DNA from 2 places in the Kitasatospora sp. NPDC041917 genome. Region 1 is predicted to be linked to the other one. Evidence: predicted binding sites of a transcription regulator. Region 1 holds the regulator's gene; the other holds the start of a gene.
The links. The regulator HrcA, encoded in region 1, represses chaperone genes, less so after heat shock. The targets are predictions, from matches to a motif close to TTNGCACTCNGNNNNNCNGAGTGCNAA.
Positions count from the first base shown of each region.

Region 1 (7,711 bases):
GGGACGGCGGACGGTGTGTCAGAGGCCCGGCGCGCCCCAGACCGGGAACCAGCGGCTCAGGTCCTTCTCCAGCCGCAGGTCGTTCCCCAGCATCGCGTTGACCTGTAGCTCCAGTGGGCTGTTGCGCTTCTCCCCGCCGCCGGGCATCGGGGCGAAGGGGTAGAACGTCCCGCGCTTGTAGAGGTAGACCAGGGCCAGCGACCGCCCCTGCGGATCGCGGAAGCCGACCAGCGAGCAGAGCAGCTGCGGCCCGAAGCCGTTCGCCTCCAGCTCGCTGTTGACCGCGTGCAGGTCGTTGACCAGCTCCGGCAGCTCCTCGGGCCGGTGCCGGGCGAGCAGCCAGGAGTAGCCGTAGTCGTCCTTGGAGGCCTCCACCGGGACGCCGCCGCGCTCGGTGTCGGCGTCCAGCAGGGCCCGGACCTGCTGCTCGACCTGGACGAAGGCCGCACCCTCGACGGCCGCGAAGCAGACCGAGCCGAGCCCGGTGGGGGTGAACCCGGCCCCGGCCTCCAGGGTGAGCGCGGCGGACGGCACGCCGAACAGCTGGTCGAGGTCGGGCTTGACGGGCTTGGTGCGGCCGAACAGGGTGTCCAGGATTCCCACGGCGGTCCTTTCGCGTCAGGGGCTCGGCGGGTTCAGCGGCCGAGCTGCTCGGAGATCCTCGCCAACTGCTCCAGCCGCTTCTCCAGGCTGGGGTGGGTGGAGAACAGCTGCGAGGCGGCCTCCCGGGCGCTCAGCGCGGGGGCGAAGTAGAAGGCGTTGTACGGCTGCGCCTGGCGCAGGTCCTTGCTGGGGATGGCCGCGATCTGCCCGGTCACCTTGGTGAGCGCCGAGGCCAGGGCGCTGGGCCGGCCGGTGAGCTGGGCGGCGGCCCGGTCGGCGGCCAGTTCGCGGTAGCGGGAGAGCAGCCGGGTGAGCAGGAAGCTGATCGCGTAGACGACGATCGACACCAGCGGGATGATCAGCGCCAGGATGGCGGCGTTCTGGTCGTTGTTGTTGCGCCCGCCGCCCATGAAACCGCCGTACACGGCGATCCGGGTCATCGCCCCGGCGAGGACGCCGAGGAACCCGGCGATCGTCATCACCGCGACGTCCCGGTGGGCGACGTGCGACAGCTCGTGCGCGAGGACTCCCTCCAGTTCCTCCGGTTCCAGCCGGCGCAGCAGCCCGGTGGTCACGCAGATCACCGCGTTCTGCGGGTTGCGGCCGGTGGCGAAGGCGTTCGGCATGTCGTTGTCGGCGACCGCCACCCGCGGTTTGGGCATGTCGGCCAGGGCGCAGAGCCGGTCGACGGTGCCGTGGAGTTGGGGGAACTGTTCCGGGGACACCTGGTGGGCGCCCATCGCCCGTTCGGTGATCTTGTCGCTGAACCAGAACTGGGCCACGAACAGCCCGCCGGAGATCAGGACGATCAGTGGCCAGGCGCCGCGCAGCAGCGCGATCAGCAGGCCGGTGAAACCGACGTACAGCAACCCGATCACGAACATCGTCGCGACCATGCGGCCGGTCAGGCCGCGGTCGGGCGCGAAACGGGTGTGCTGGCCCGAGCTCGACATCGCTTGCTCCTCCGTTCGCCGTCGCTTTCGATGCTGCCACCCGGACGGCCTCCCGGCACCACCCCGGTGCCGGGAGGATCGAACCGCCGGGGCCCCGCGGGCCGTGTCCGGAACTGCGGGGAGGATCACGCCCCTCGGGCCGTTCCTGCCGCGGGACCCGGGCCTTACACTGGCAGGTACGGTTCTGGCACTCGTAGGTTCAGAGTGCCAAGACCGGGGGCCTCCCGGAGCGGCCCGCAGCAGCGAGGGACACAGTCGGACAACGTGCGAAGACGGAGGTGCGTGCCCCATGGCCGGTGAGGTCCGCCAGCTGGACGAACGCAAGCTCGCCGTACTCCGCGCGATCGTGCAGGACTACGTGGGCACCGAGGAGCCGGTCGGCTCCAAGGCCCTGGTGGAACGGCACAACCTCGGGGTCTCGCCGGCGACCGTCCGCAACGACATGGCGGCGCTGGAGGAGGAGGGCTACATCCACCAGCCGCACACCAGCGCCGGCCGTATCCCGACCGACAAGGGGTACCGCCTCTTCGTCGACAAGCTCGCCGAGATCAAGCCGATGAGCGCCCCCGAGCGCCGGGCCATCCGGCACTTCCTGGACGGCGCGGTCGACCTGGACGACGTGGTCGCCCGCACCGTGCGGCTGCTCGCCCAGCTGACCCGGCAGGTCGCGGTGGTGCAGTACCCCTCGCTGACGCGCTCCACCGTCCGGCACATCGAGCTGGTGGCGCTGGCCCCGGCCAAGGTGATGCTGGTACTGATCACCAACACCGGCCGGGTCGAGCAGCGGATGGTCGACTGCCCGGGCTCGGTCGGCGAGACGGTGCTGGCGGACCTGCGGGCCCGGATCAACGCGAGAGCCGCCGGCCGACGCCTCCCGGAGGTCCCGGGGCTGCTGGAGGAGCTGCCGGCGCTGTTCGAACAGGCCGACCGGCCGACGGTCAGCACGGTCCTGGCGACCCTGTTCGAGACGCTCGCCGAGCAGAACGAGGAGCGGATCATGCTGGCCGGCACGGCCAACCTGACCCGCTTCGGGCACGACTTCCCGCTCACCATCCAGCCGGTGCTGGAGGCCCTGGAGGAGCAGGTCATCCTGCTCCGCCTCCTGGGTGAGACCGCGGACGCCGCGATGACGGTCCGGATCGGGCGGGAGAACGCCTATGAAGGGCTGAATTCCACCTCGATCGTTTCGGTCGGCTACGGTTCGGGCGACGAGAGCGTGGCGAAACTGGGTGTGATCGGTCCGACCCGGATGGACTACCCCGGCACAATGGGGGCGGTGCGAGCGGTGGCGCGGTACGTGGGCCAGATCCTGGCCGAGTCCTAGCAAGGGCCACCGTTAGAATTTCAACGGTGGCGTCCAGTCGCAGCACTACTACAGGCGGAACAAGCGGAGCATTTGGTGGCCACGGACTACTACGCGGTACTCGGCGTCCGACGGGATGCGGGGCAGGACGAGATCAAGAAGGCGTTCCGGCGCCTGGCACGCGAACTGCACCCGGACGTCAACCCGGACCCGAAGACGCAGGAGCGGTTCAAGGAGATCAACGCCGCCTACGAGGTGCTCTCCGACCCGCAGAAGCGTCAGGTCTACGACCTCGGCGGGGACCCGCTGTCCCCGGGCGGCGGCGGTGCCGGCGGCTTCGGCGCCGGCGCGGCGGGCTTCGGCTTCTCCGACATCATGGACGCCTTCTTCGGCGCCGCGGCCGGCCAGCGCGGCCCGCGCTCGCGCACCCGCCGCGGCCAGGACGCCATGATCCGGCTGGAGATCACCCTGGAGGAGGCCGCGTTCGGCACCACCAAGGAACTCCAGGTCGACACCGCCGTCACCTGCACCACCTGCAGCGGCGAGGGCGCGGCCCCCGGCACCTCGGCGCAGACCTGTGACATGTGCCGCGGCAAGGGCGAGGTCTCCCAGGTCACCCGGTCCTTCCTGGGCCAGGTCATGACCTCCCGCCCCTGCCCGCAGTGCCAGGGCTTCGGCACCGTCGTGCCGACCCCGTGCCCGGAGTGCGCCGGCGACGGCCGCGTGCGCGCCCGCCGCACCCTGACCGTCAAGATCCCGGCCGGGGTCGACAACGGCACCCGGATCCAGCTGGCCGGCGAGGGCGAGGTCGGCCCCGGCGGCGGCCCGGCCGGCGACCTGTACGTCGAGATCGCCGAGACCACCCACGCCATCTTCCAGCGGCGCGGGGACGACCTGCACTGCACCGTCACCATCCCGATGACGGCGGCCTCGCTCGGCACCCGGGTGCCGCTGCAGACCCTGGACGGCCTGGAGGAGGTCGACATCCGGCCCGGCACCCAGTCCGGCCAGTCGATCCCGCTGCACGGCCGGGGCATCACCCACCTGCGCGGCGGCGGCCGGGGCGACCTGATAGTGCACGTCGAGGTGAAGACGCCCACCAAGCTCGACGCCGAGCAGGAGGAGCTGCTGCGCCGCCTCGCGGTGCTGCGCGGCGAGGAGCAGCCGTCCGGCCAGTTCGCGCCGGGCCAGCAGGGCCTGTTCTCCCGCCTGAAGGACGCCTTCAACGGCCGGTAGTCGTCCGCGGAGGGGTGCCGGGGGATCCCGGCACCCCTTCCGTGTTCCCGTCCCACTCCTGGAGGTTCCCCCGTCATGACCGCGCCCGTCTTCGTCGTCGAGACCGAGCGGATCGCCGCCGCCGTGCCCGGGGCCGTGGTGCGTCTGGACGGCCCGGAGGGGCGGCACGCGGCCGCGGTGAAGCGGCTGGAGCGGGGCGAGGCGGTCACCCTGGCCGACGGGCTGGGACTCGGGGTGGACGGCACGGTCGCCGAGGTGCTCGGCAAGGACGCGATCGACGTGACGGTCGCCGCCGTGCGCCGGGAGCCGGAGCCCGCGCCGCGGATCGTGGTCGTCCAGGCGCTGCCCAAGGGCGACCGCGGCGAGCTGGCCGTGGAGACGATGACCGAGGTCGGCGTGGACGTGGTGGTCCCGTGGTCCGCCTCGCGCTGCATCACCCAGTGGAAGGGCGAGCGCGGCGCCAAGGCGCTCGCCAAGTGGCGGGCCACCGCCCGGGAGGCGGGCAAGCAGTCCCGCCGGCTGCGCTTCCCCGAGGTCCGCGAGCCGATGACCACCCGGCAGCTGGCGCCGGTGCTGGCGCAGGCCGCGTTCGCCGCCGTGCTGCACGAGGAGGGCGCCGAGCCGCTGGCGCACGCCGGGCTGCCGGAGGGCGGGGACATCGTGCTGGTGGTCGGCCCCGAGGGCGGGGTCTCCCCGGAGGAGCTGGCCGCCTTCGCCGAGGCGGGCGCCAAGCCGTACCGGCTGGGCTCCTCGGTGCTGCGCACCTCGACCGCCGGGGTGGCCGCCGGCGCGCTGCTGCTCGGGCGCACCGGCCGCTGGTCGTGACGGCGGCCGTGCAGGCGGTCGGGGCGGCCTGCGGGGTGGTTCCCGGGAGGGCGTAACAGCCCTCCGCGGGCGGCGCCGGAAGTCTGGGAAAAACGGCGCGGATCGTACGCGCACCTGCTTAGGCTGGCCGGGTGACGGACTCTCTGAGCACCTCCTCGAACAGCTCGGCGGGCGCCTACCTGCGCCATCCCCACCTGCACGGCGACCTGGTCGCCTTCGTCGCCGAGGACGACCTCTGGCTCGCCCCGCTGGACGGCGGCCGGGCCTGGCGGCTGACGGCGGACCACCTGCCGGTCCACCACCCGAGGTTCTCCCCGGACGGGCGGCACCTCGCCTTCACCTCCACCCGGGACGGCGCGCCCGAGGTGCACGTGGTGCCGGTGGACGGCGGCCCGGCGCGCCGGCTCACCCACTGGGGCAGCCACCAGACCCGGGTGCTCGGCTGGACCGCCGACGGCCGCCCGATCGCCGCCACCGCCGCGGGCGAGGCCAGTTTCCGCCGCACCTGGGCGCACGCCGTGCCGCTGGACGGCGGCGAGCCGCAGCGGCTGCCGTACGGGCCGGTCGGCGGGCTCGCCTTCGAGCCGGGCGGGGACCGGGTGCTGCTGAGCAGCGTCAACGGTCGCGACCCGGCCTGGTGGAAGCGGTACCGGGGCGGGCGGGCCGGCAAGCTGTGGCTGGGCCGGGACGAGTTCGTCCGCGTCCACGCGGAGCTGGACGGGCAGCTGGACTCCCCGCTGTGGGTGGCCGGGCCGGGCGGGCGGGGCGGCCGGATCGCCTTCCTGTCCGACCACGAGGGCGTCGGCGAGCTGTGGTCCAGCGGCCCGGACGGCACCGACCTGCGCCGCCACACCGCCGACCCGGACGGCTTCTACGCCCGCGGCGCCACCACCGACGGCACCCGGGTGGTCCTCCACCGGGCCGGCGACCTCTGGCTGCTGGACGACCTGGACGGCGCCGAGCCGCGCCGGCTGGAGGTCCGCCTCGCCGGTCCGCGGGCCGGGCGCCGCCCCCGCCCGGTGCCCGCCGCGCACTGGCTGGACTCCGTCGCCCCCGACCGCACCGGCCGGGGCAGCGCCGTGGTGGTGCGCGGCAGCGTGCACTGGCTGACCCACCGCGAGGGCCCGGCGCGGGTGCTGGACGAGACCCCGGGCGTGCGCGGGCGGCTGGTCCGGGTGGTGCCGGGCGAGGACGGCACCCAGGGCGTGCTGTGGGTGTCCGACGCCGAGGGCGAGGACGCCCTGGAGTTCGCCCCCGACCTGCACGGCGCCGAGCGCCGCCGGCTGGCCGCCGGGCAGCTCGGCCGGGTCAACTCGCTGGTGGTCTCGCCGGACGGCAAGCAGGCCGCGCTCGGCGTGCACGACGGCCGGGTGCTGCTGGTCTCGCTGGCCGACGGCGCCGTGCACGAGCTGGACCGCAGCGCCGACGGAGAGGCCGGCGGGCCGGCCTTCAGCCCGGATTCGGCCTGGCTGGCCTGGTCGCGCCCGGTGCGCGGGATGGGCCCCCACTCGCTGCGCCAGATCGTGCTGGCCAACCTGGCCACCCGGACGGTCGGCGAGGTCACCCAGCCGCGCTTCGTGGACACCTCGCCCTCCTTCACCGCGGACGGGCGCTACCTGGCCTTCCTGTCGGTGCGCAACTTCGACCCGGTCTACGACGCGCACGTCTTCGACCTGTCCTTCCCGAACGGCTGCCGCCCCTACCTGGTCACGCTGGCCGCCGACACGCCCTCCCCGTTCGGGCCGCAGCGGGCCGGGCGCCCGCTCGGCGGGGAGGAGGACGAGCCGAAGGCCCGGAAGGCGGACGGTGAGGAGGCGGCGGCCGACGCCGCGCCGGTGACCAGGGTGGACCTGGACGGCATCGCCGACCGGATCGTCCCCTTCCCGGTCGAGGGCGGCCGCTTCGAGGACCTGGCCGCCGCCAAGGACGGCGTGCTCTGGACCAGGGCCCCGCTGATGGGCGAACTCGGCGACGAGGCCGCCTCGTTGGACGACGACCGGCCCCGCCCGGTGCTGGAGCGCTTCGACCTGAGGAAGCGCCGGGTCGAGCAGCTGGTGCACGGCCTGGACGACTTCTCGGTCAGCGCGGACGGCACCCGGGCGGCCGTGCTGGACGAGGGCGAGCTGCGGGTCGTCCCGGCCGACCACAAGGGCGGCGACGACGAGGAGACCACCGTCGACCTCGCCCGGCTGCGGGTGACCGTCGACCCGGCCGCCGAGTGGCGGCAGATGTACGCCGAGAATGGCCGGCTGATGCGGGACAACTTCTGGCGCCCCGACCTCTCCGGCGTCGACTGGGACGGGGTGCTGGAGCGCTACCGGCCGCTGGTCGAGCGGGTCGGCTCGCACGACGAACTGGTCGACCTGCTCTGGGAGGTGCACGGCGAACTGGGCACCTCGCACGCCTACGTGATGCCCTACGGCCGGTACACCGAGCCCGCCCGGCGCCAGGGCCTGCTCGGCGCCGACCTGGTCCGGGACGGCGAGCAGTGGCGGATCGCCCGGATCCTGCCCGGGGAGTCCTCCGACCCCAGGGCCCGCTCGCCGCTGGCCGCGCCCGGCGCGGCGGTCCGCCCGGGCGACGCTGTGCTGGCCGTCAACGGCCGCCCGGTGGACCCGGTCACCGGCCCGGCCCCGCTGCTGGCCGGCACGGCGGGCCAGCCGGTCGAGCTGACCGTGGCCGGGAAGGACGGCACCGACCGGCGCCACCCGGTGGTCGTCCCGCTCGCCGACGAGGAGGCGCTGCGCTACCACGACTGGGTGGCCGGGCGGCGGGCCGCGGTGCGCGAGCT
Region 1 covers NZ_JBVJBI010000006.1:113,976-121,686, forward strand. The annotation lists gene pspAB (PspA-associated protein PspAB) at 19-603, opposite strand; gene htpX (zinc metalloprotease HtpX) at 636-1,556, opposite strand; gene hrcA (heat-inducible transcriptional repressor HrcA) at 1,846-2,880, shown strand; gene dnaJ (molecular chaperone DnaJ) at 2,956-4,095, shown strand; gene ACZ6EM_RS09345 (16S rRNA (uracil(1498)-N(3))-methyltransferase) at 4,171-4,920, shown strand; gene ACZ6EM_RS09350 (S41 family peptidase) at 5,052-7,711, shown strand, end outside.

Region 2 (7,711 bases), on a different contig from region 1:
GCCAGGACCTGGGCATCGAGTCCGCCCCGCTGGAGAAGCTCCACGGGCACCTGCTGTCGGTCGCGCTCTCCCCCGCCTCGAAGATGTCGGGCGTGGAGATCAGCGAGCTGCGGCTGCCCAAGGGGGCCGCGGTCACCCTGGTCGTGCGGGAGGGGAACTCCTTCGTGCCGGACAAGGCGACGGTGCTGCGCGGCGGGGACGAGCTGCTGGTGGTCACCACGGACGAGGTCGGCGAGGCGGCGGAGCGGCGGCTGCGGGCCGTGGACAAGGGCGGCAAGCTCGCGGGGTGGCTGAACGGGCGGTGAGCGCGGGGGCCGGCTCGGCTCGGCCCCTTCACTGCTCGAACCGGCTGCTCCGGCTCACCCGGCCCGCCCTGCACTCCTCGGCCCGCCCCGGCCCCTCCGGCCCGTCACGGCTGGGGCGGGCCGCCTGGGCCGGGGTCGGCCGAGGGTATCTACGCGCGTAACTGATACGATGGTTCGATCATCCGTATAACCATCGCTAGACCACCCCCAATTTCTGCCTGACGCAGAGTTGGCGCGACCGCTCGGCGGCCGCGGTCCGGCTCCCGGCCACCACGCCGGACCGGCCCGGTATCTACCCCGGTCGACGCGCGAGAGGACGACTCTCGGCGCCGTCGGGGCCACACCATGCCCTGCCGCGCTACCAGGCAGCAGGAAGGACCGACCGTGACGGCGCGCCGAACGGTCGACACCGCCGCGGACCACGCGGCCACCCCCGCAGCTCCGGCCCCCGCCCGCGTCGGGTACGGCGAGCTGCTGCGCACGCCCGGGGCCTGGACGTTCCTGTCCCCCGCCCTGGTCGCGCGGCTGCCGTACGCGATGCTCAGCATGGGCATCCTGCTGCTCGTCACCCGGACCCACGGCTCGTACGGCACCGCCGGTACGGTCACCGCCGTCGCCGCCGTCGCCCAGGCCCTGGTCGGGCCGCAGACCGGGCGGCTCGCGGACCGCTACGGCCAGGCCGCGGTGCTCGTCCCGACCGTCCTGGTGCACGCGGCCGCGGTCGGCGCGCTGATCGCGCTCGCGCTCGGTCACGCGCCCGCCTGGAGCCTGTTCCTGGCCGCCGTCCCGGCCGGTGCGAGCGTTCCGCAGGTCGGCGCGATGGTCCGGGCCCGCTGGGTGGCCACGTTCACCGCGGACGGCGCCTCCGACGCCTCCGCGGCCCGGGTGAGCACCGCCTTCGCCTTCGAGTCCGTGACGGACGAGTTCACCTTCGTGATCGGCCCGATCCTGGCCTCCGGCATCGCCGCCCTCGCCAACCCGGCCACCGCCCTGGTCGCCGAGGCCGCGCTGACCCTCGTCGGTGGCCTGGCCTTCGCCGCCCAGCGGCGCACCGCCCCGGCCCGGATCGTGCCGCAGCCCGGCACCAAGCGCGCCTCGGCGCTCGCCTCCCCCGGCGTCCGCCTGCTGGCCGGGACCTTCCTCGGGGTCGGCGCGGTGTTCGGTGGCATGCAGGTATCGGTGAACGCCTTCGCCGACTCGGTCGGGCAGCACGACGCCGGCGGCACCGTGTACGGGATCTTCGCCGGCGGCTCGATGCTGGCCGGCGTGCTGTACGGCGTGATCGCCTGGCGGCGGCCGGTGCAGCAGCGGATGCTGATCAGCTACACGCTGCTGGTCCTGGGCTGCTCGGTGCTGTGGGCGATGCCCAACCTGGTCGCGCTGACCGTCGCCGGGCTGGTCTGCGGGCTGGCCATCGCACCGACCCTGATCAGCGGCTACACCCTGGTCGAGACGCTGGTCGCGGACGGGGCCAAGACGGAGGCCTTCACCTGGCTGACCGGCGCCATCGGACTGGGGCTGGCCGTCGGCTCGATGGCGGCGGGCCGGCTGATCGACGGGCACGGGCCCTCGACCGGGTTCCTGGTGCCGGTGGCCGGGGCCGGACTGGGGCTGATCGTGCTGCTCTCGCTGCGGCACCTGCTGGTGGCACCGGGACCCGGGGCGGCCGTCGCGGGCACCTCTCCGGCCCGGGGTTCGGGCGACGTCCCGGCGGAGCACGGCGGTGCCGGGCGGCTGGTGGGCGCGGCCAAGGGCTGAGCGGGAGGCGGTCCGGCGGCCGGGCCCGGCCCATCTCACACCGGAGTCGCTGGACTGATCCCGCGGAATGCCGCATCATTGACCATCGTTAGCACTCATCAGGCGAGAGTGCCAGGAGGAAGACAAGTGCCCACGTACCAGTACCAGTGCACCGAGTGCGGCAACGGCCTGGAGGCGGTGCAGAAGTTCACCGACGAGGCGCTGACCACGTGCCCCGACTGCCAGGGACGACTCCGCAAGGTCTTCTCGGCCGTGGGCGTCGTGTTCAAGGGCTCCGGCTTCTACCGGACCGACAGCCGCTCGTCCTCCAGCAGCACGGTGGGCGCCGGGTCGTCGTCGACCCCCTCGACGTCGTCCGCCACGTCCACGTCCTCCTCGGCTTCGTCCTCGTCGTCGAGCTCCGGCTCCTCGTCGTCGTCCAGCCCGGCTCCCGCCGCGAGCTGACCTCGGCGCCGGGCCATCGGCCCGGGACGGCCCGCAGACCTCGGAGAGGCCCGTCGGCCCCGCTTCCACGCGGGGACGGCGGGCCTCTCCGCGTTTCCGCCGACTCCAGCCGTCGGCCTCCCCTCTTCCCCCTCCCCCTTCTTCCCCCGCTGCGGCCCCATGGGCTTTCCGTCACCCCGGACGGGCCGGAGCACCTCGTGCGGGTGAACGAAGTTGTCCACAGGGCCCGGTTATCCACAGGCCTGGGGAAAATGCTGTCCGAGTTCGCCGGAAACGCTCATCGTGTGGGCATCCGGTCCGCGAGGGGCCGGGCCGCCGACACTCCGGAGGTGCGTCGATGACGACCGCGAACTTCTCCCTGCCCCTGCCCCTCCCGCTGCCCGCGCCCGCCGTGCCGCCCCGGCGGGAGCTGCCGGGCTTCCCGCCGATCCGGCGCGGGTGCGGCGGGTGGCACCGCTGGCGCAGTGCGGTGCGACGGCGGGCCGGGGTGCCCGTCCTGGTGCTGCTCGCGGTGGCGGCGGCGCTGGCGCTGGGGCCCGCGCGGGCCGGTCTGCCGCCTCCCCAGGGGGGCGCGCTGGGCCGGACGGGTTGTCAATCCGGGACTACGGAAGATCACCCGTAACCGGGGGGCGACTTCGTCGTTCGAGGCGGCATGAAGGGCTTCAAGGAATTCCTGCTGCGTGGAAATGTCATCGACCTCGCCGTGGCCGTGGTCATCGGCGCGGCCTTCACCAACATCGTCAACGCCTTCGTCAAGGGCGTGATCAATCCACTCGTCGGCGTCTTCGGGACAAAAGACCTCGCATCCTACAGTTCCTGCCTCAAGGGGCCCTGCGAGGCGAGCCCGACCGGCGAGGTCACGTCCGGAATCCTCATCCTGTGGGGATCGGTGATCAGCGCCGCAATCCAGTTCCTGATCACCGCGGCGGTCGTCTACTTCGTTCTGATCGTGCCCATGAACAAGCTGGCGGCCCACCGCAAGACCCTCGCCGAGAAGGCGGCGGACCTCGAAGCCAAGGAGGTCACCCTGCTGACCGAGATCCGCGACGCGCTGGTCGCGCCGCTGCGCTGACCGACGGGTGCCGGTCGGCGCCCGGTCCCCGTTCCTCAGCCCCCGTGGTGTGGCGGGCGCTGGCTCAGGTACCAGTCCAGCCCCCGTCCACCACCCTCCCCCGCCCCGGGGCGGGCACCCCAGCCCGCATCGGTGTCGTCACTGGACTGCTGGTCCAACGGGTCCCGGAAGACCAGCCGGGCCTTGGCGGCCGCAGCCTCCCGGGGCTCCTGCGCCCGGTCCTGCTCCTGGCCCTTTTCCTGCCCCTGCTCGCTCACGCCGTCCACTCCGTCCACTCGTCCCTCCCCTCCAGCCTAAGAGCCCCGCGGCACGCCTCGGGCCCCGGTGCGGAACGCTCCGCGCCAGGGCCCGGATGAGGGCTCGGCCCATGGGCCCGGCCGGTCCGTCGGGCAACCTGCCAGGCGGAACTGTCGGCTGGCCTGTCAGGCGGCCTGTCAGGCGGCTTCGAAGCCCGCGTGGTCGGCGATCTTCTTCAGCTCGGCCAGCGCGTGCTTCTCGATCTGGCGGATCCGCTCGCGGGTGAGGCCGTGCTGCTTGCCCACCTCGGTGAGGGTGCGCTCGCGGCCGTCCTCCATCCCGTAGCGGGAGCGGATGATCGAGGCGGTGCGGTCGTCCAACCGCCCGATCAGGTCGTCCAGTTCCTCGCGGCGGAGCATGACCATCACGGCGTCCTCGGGGGACGTGGCCCCGGTGTCCTCGACGAGGTCACCGAACTGGGTCTCGCCCTCGTCGTCGACCGACATGTTGAGGCTGACCGGGTCGCGCGCCCAGTCCAGCACGTCCTTGATCCGGGCCTCGGTGGTGTCCAGCTCGGCCGCGATCTCGGCCGGCTCCGCCTCACGGCCCAGCTCCTTGGACTTCTCCCGCTGCACCCGCCGGATCCGCCCGAGCTCCTCCACCAGGTGCACGGGCAACCGGATGGTGCGGGACTGGTCGGCGATGGACCGGGTGATCGCCTGCCGAATCCACCACGTCGCGTACGTGGAGAACTTGAAGCCCTTGGCGTAGTCGAACTTCTCGACGGCGCGCACCAGGCCCGCGTTGCCCTCCTGGATGAGGTCCAGCAGCGGCAGGCCGCTGCGCGGGTAGCGACGGGCGACGGCGACCACGAGCCGGAGGTTGGACCGGATGAAGACGTCCTTGGCGCGCTCGGCGTCGGCGGCTATCGTCTCCAGCTCCTCGCGCGTGACGCCGTCGGGGAGTCCGCCCTCGTCCATCAGGTGCTGGGCGTACACGCCGGCCTCGATCCGCAGCGAGAGCTCGACCTCCTCGGCGGCATCGAGCAGGGGTGTCCTGGCGATCTCGTCGAGGTACATGCCGACCAGGTCGCGGTCGGCCTCAAGGTTGGTCGGGCGGGCCGCGCGACTCCGGTCGGCCCTGTCGCGAACGACGGCACGGGTGGCCATGCTTGCTCCCTTTGCTGGTATTGCCGAGGTCTGCCTGCCTGCCTCGTGAGGGCAAGAAGTGCGGGCCCCTGGAGGCACACACGTAACGATCCAACGAACAGAATCCGGACAACATTCCCAAGTCACTCAGATTCTTCCCGGCGATGCAGTATCCTGCCGGTTTTCACCCCGGCCTCGAACGCTGAGTGATCGGTCGGACGCGTCCCGTGCCATCGGCCGGCCGTTCCGGGAGTGATGTCTTCACTCGACCCACACGCTGCCGCCGCCCACCCGTTGAACCCGCGAACGGCCGCCGGCGTTCCCCGCTTTCCCCGCTTTCCGCCGCCGCACGCACCCCGGCACACGCAGGTCCTCCTCACAAACGATGCCGAATCGCTATCACTCCGGCTCTTGCCCGGCACGGGACACTGGGAAGGTGTCAGTCATGCACCTGACCAACAGCACGAACCGCCTCACTGCGCGCAACCGCAGTCTCCTTCGGGACACCGCGCTCGCACTGGGCTGTGCCGCGCTGTTCGGCCTGCTGGCCGCTCCGGTGACCGGCCAGTGGCACCCGCTGGTCCGCTTCGACCAGGAGTGGATCGGCGAACTGCACACCTACGCCCGGGAACACCGGGTGTGGACCGCCTCCGTGCAGACGCTCTCGGACATCGGCGGCACCGTCACGATGCGGACGCTGCTCGGAATCGCCGCCGGGTGGCTCTGGTTGATCGGCGCACGGGTGCTGGCCGGCTGGGTGGCCGCCCAGGCCCTGGTCGGCTGGGGCGCCCAGTGGGCGCTGAAGCTGGCCTTCGGCCGCAGCCGCCCCTCCTTCACCGATCCGGTCTCGCACGCCGACGGCCCGGCCTTCCCCTCCGGACACGCCATGGCCTCGGCGATCACCTGCGCCGTCCTGGTCGGCCTGCTCTGGTACCGGGTCCGCCGGCGCGGCCGCACCGCCGCCTGCCTGGTGGCGGCGGCCACGGTGCTGACCATCGGCTGGACCCGGATCGCGCTCGGGGTGCACTGGCCCAGCGACGTCCTGGCCGGCTGGCTGGCCGCCGGCATCGTGCTGGGCACCGTGACCGCCGTGATCCAGGTCTGGCGCCCCGGCGCCCTGGCCCGGGACGTACGGCGGGTCAACTGGCGTACCAGGGACCGGGTCCAGCGGGTCGTCGTGTCGGGCGGGCGCTCCTCGCGCACGGCCGCCCCGCTGGACGAGGACGGGCCGCACGGCCCGCCGGAGGAGGTCCCGGGCGACCCGTCCGGCCGGGCCGACGAGACCGTCCGCTGAGGCCTCGTCACCCCACGGCCCGCTCCCGGCCACCACCGGCCACCACCGGCCACCACCGGCCACCACCGGCCACCGCGCTAGCGTGACGGCCATGCCCGACACCACCGCCCCCATCTCCCCCGCCGCGCCCGCCGGTTACCCCGAGCGCCCGCTGCGGATCGCCACCGTCCAGGCCCAGGCCGTGGCCGGTGACATACCCGCCAACGTCGCCCAGGCCGCCGAACTGATCCGCGAGGCCGCCCGGGCCGGCGCCCGGCTGGTGCTGTTCGCGGAGAAGATCCTCTCCGGGTACGAGCCCGAGCTGATCAGCGCCGACCCCGTCAAGTACGCCGTCCAGCCCGGCGATCCGCGCCTCACGCCGATCGCCGAGGCCTGCCGCGAGACCGGCACCGCCGCCATCGTCGGCGCCGCCGTACGGGACGGCGCCGACCTGCGCGTCTCCGCCCTCGTCCTGGGCCCGGACGGCGAGTTCGTCACCCGCTACGACAAGCAGCACCTGTTCATGACCGAACGCGAGCACTACCGCCCCGGGACGGCCGGCTGCACCCTGGAGCTGGACGGCTGGCGGCTCGGGCTCGGCGTCTGCTACGACTCCGGCTTCCCCGAGCACGCCCGGGCCGCCGCGCTCGACGGCTGCCACGCCTACCTGGTCGGCGCGCTGTTCAGCATGGGACACGGCCACCACGAGTCCCGCACCTGGTTCCCGGCCCGCGCGCTCGACAACACCCTCTACACGGTGCTCGCCAACCACATCGGCCGCACCGGCGGCTGGCACACCTGCGGCGGCAGCGCGGTCTGGGGCCCGGACGGCCGGCTGATCGCCGAAGCGAGCGAGGACCGGCGCGAACTCGTCGTCGTCGACCTCGACCCGGACGTCCTGCGCCGCACCCGCGAAACCGAGTCCCTCCTCGCCGACCTCGCCCTCGCCACCGCCCGCCCGCAGGCCCCCCGAGCCCGCTTCACCCTGGCCTGACCCACCTCGGCGGCCACACGCGCCGGGAGCGTCAGGGCACGGGGCGCGGTCGGCTCCGGTGCACCGGCCACGGCCCGGTCAGGAGGCGCGCATCGCCGCCACCGCGGTCATCCGTCCGACCCGGCGGGCCGGCAGCACCGCGGCGGCCAGGCCGACCAGGACGGTCAGGGTCAGGGCGGCCAGCACCGGCAGGACCGGCGGGGTGCCGACCGTTCCCAGCGTCGAGGTGATCGAGCGGGCGGCCGCCCAGCCGTAGGCGACGCCCAGGCCGGTGCCGACCAGCGCGCCGGCCAGGGAGAGCAGCAGCGCCTCCAGGGTGAGCATCCGGCGCAGTTGCTCGCGCGACATCCCGATCGCGCGCAGCATGCCGATCTCGCGGGAGCGTTCGCTGATGCTGAGCATCAGGGTGGCCGCGACGCCCAGGCCGGCGATGGCGACGGAGAAGGACAGCAGGGCCATGCTGACGGTCTTCAGCCGGTC
Region 2 covers NZ_JBVJBI010000022.1:32,630-40,340, reverse strand. The annotation lists gene ACZ6EM_RS25130 (potassium/proton antiporter) at 1-305, shown strand, start outside; gene ACZ6EM_RS25125 (MFS transporter) at 690-2,063, shown strand; gene ACZ6EM_RS25120 (FmdB family zinc ribbon protein) at 2,190-2,507, shown strand; gene ACZ6EM_RS25115 (hypothetical protein) at 2,845-3,129, shown strand; gene mscL (large conductance mechanosensitive channel protein MscL) at 3,160-3,579, shown strand; gene ACZ6EM_RS25105 (hypothetical protein) at 3,615-3,836, opposite strand; gene ACZ6EM_RS25100 (sigma-70 family RNA polymerase sigma factor) at 4,014-4,985, opposite strand; gene ACZ6EM_RS25095 (phosphatase PAP2 family protein) at 5,410-6,258, shown strand; gene ACZ6EM_RS25090 (carbon-nitrogen hydrolase family protein) at 6,350-7,231, shown strand; gene ACZ6EM_RS25085 (FtsX-like permease family protein) at 7,310-7,711, opposite strand, start outside.
Region 2: the regulator HrcA is predicted to act here: its motif matches at 2,152-2,178, upstream of ACZ6EM_RS25120 (FmdB family zinc ribbon protein).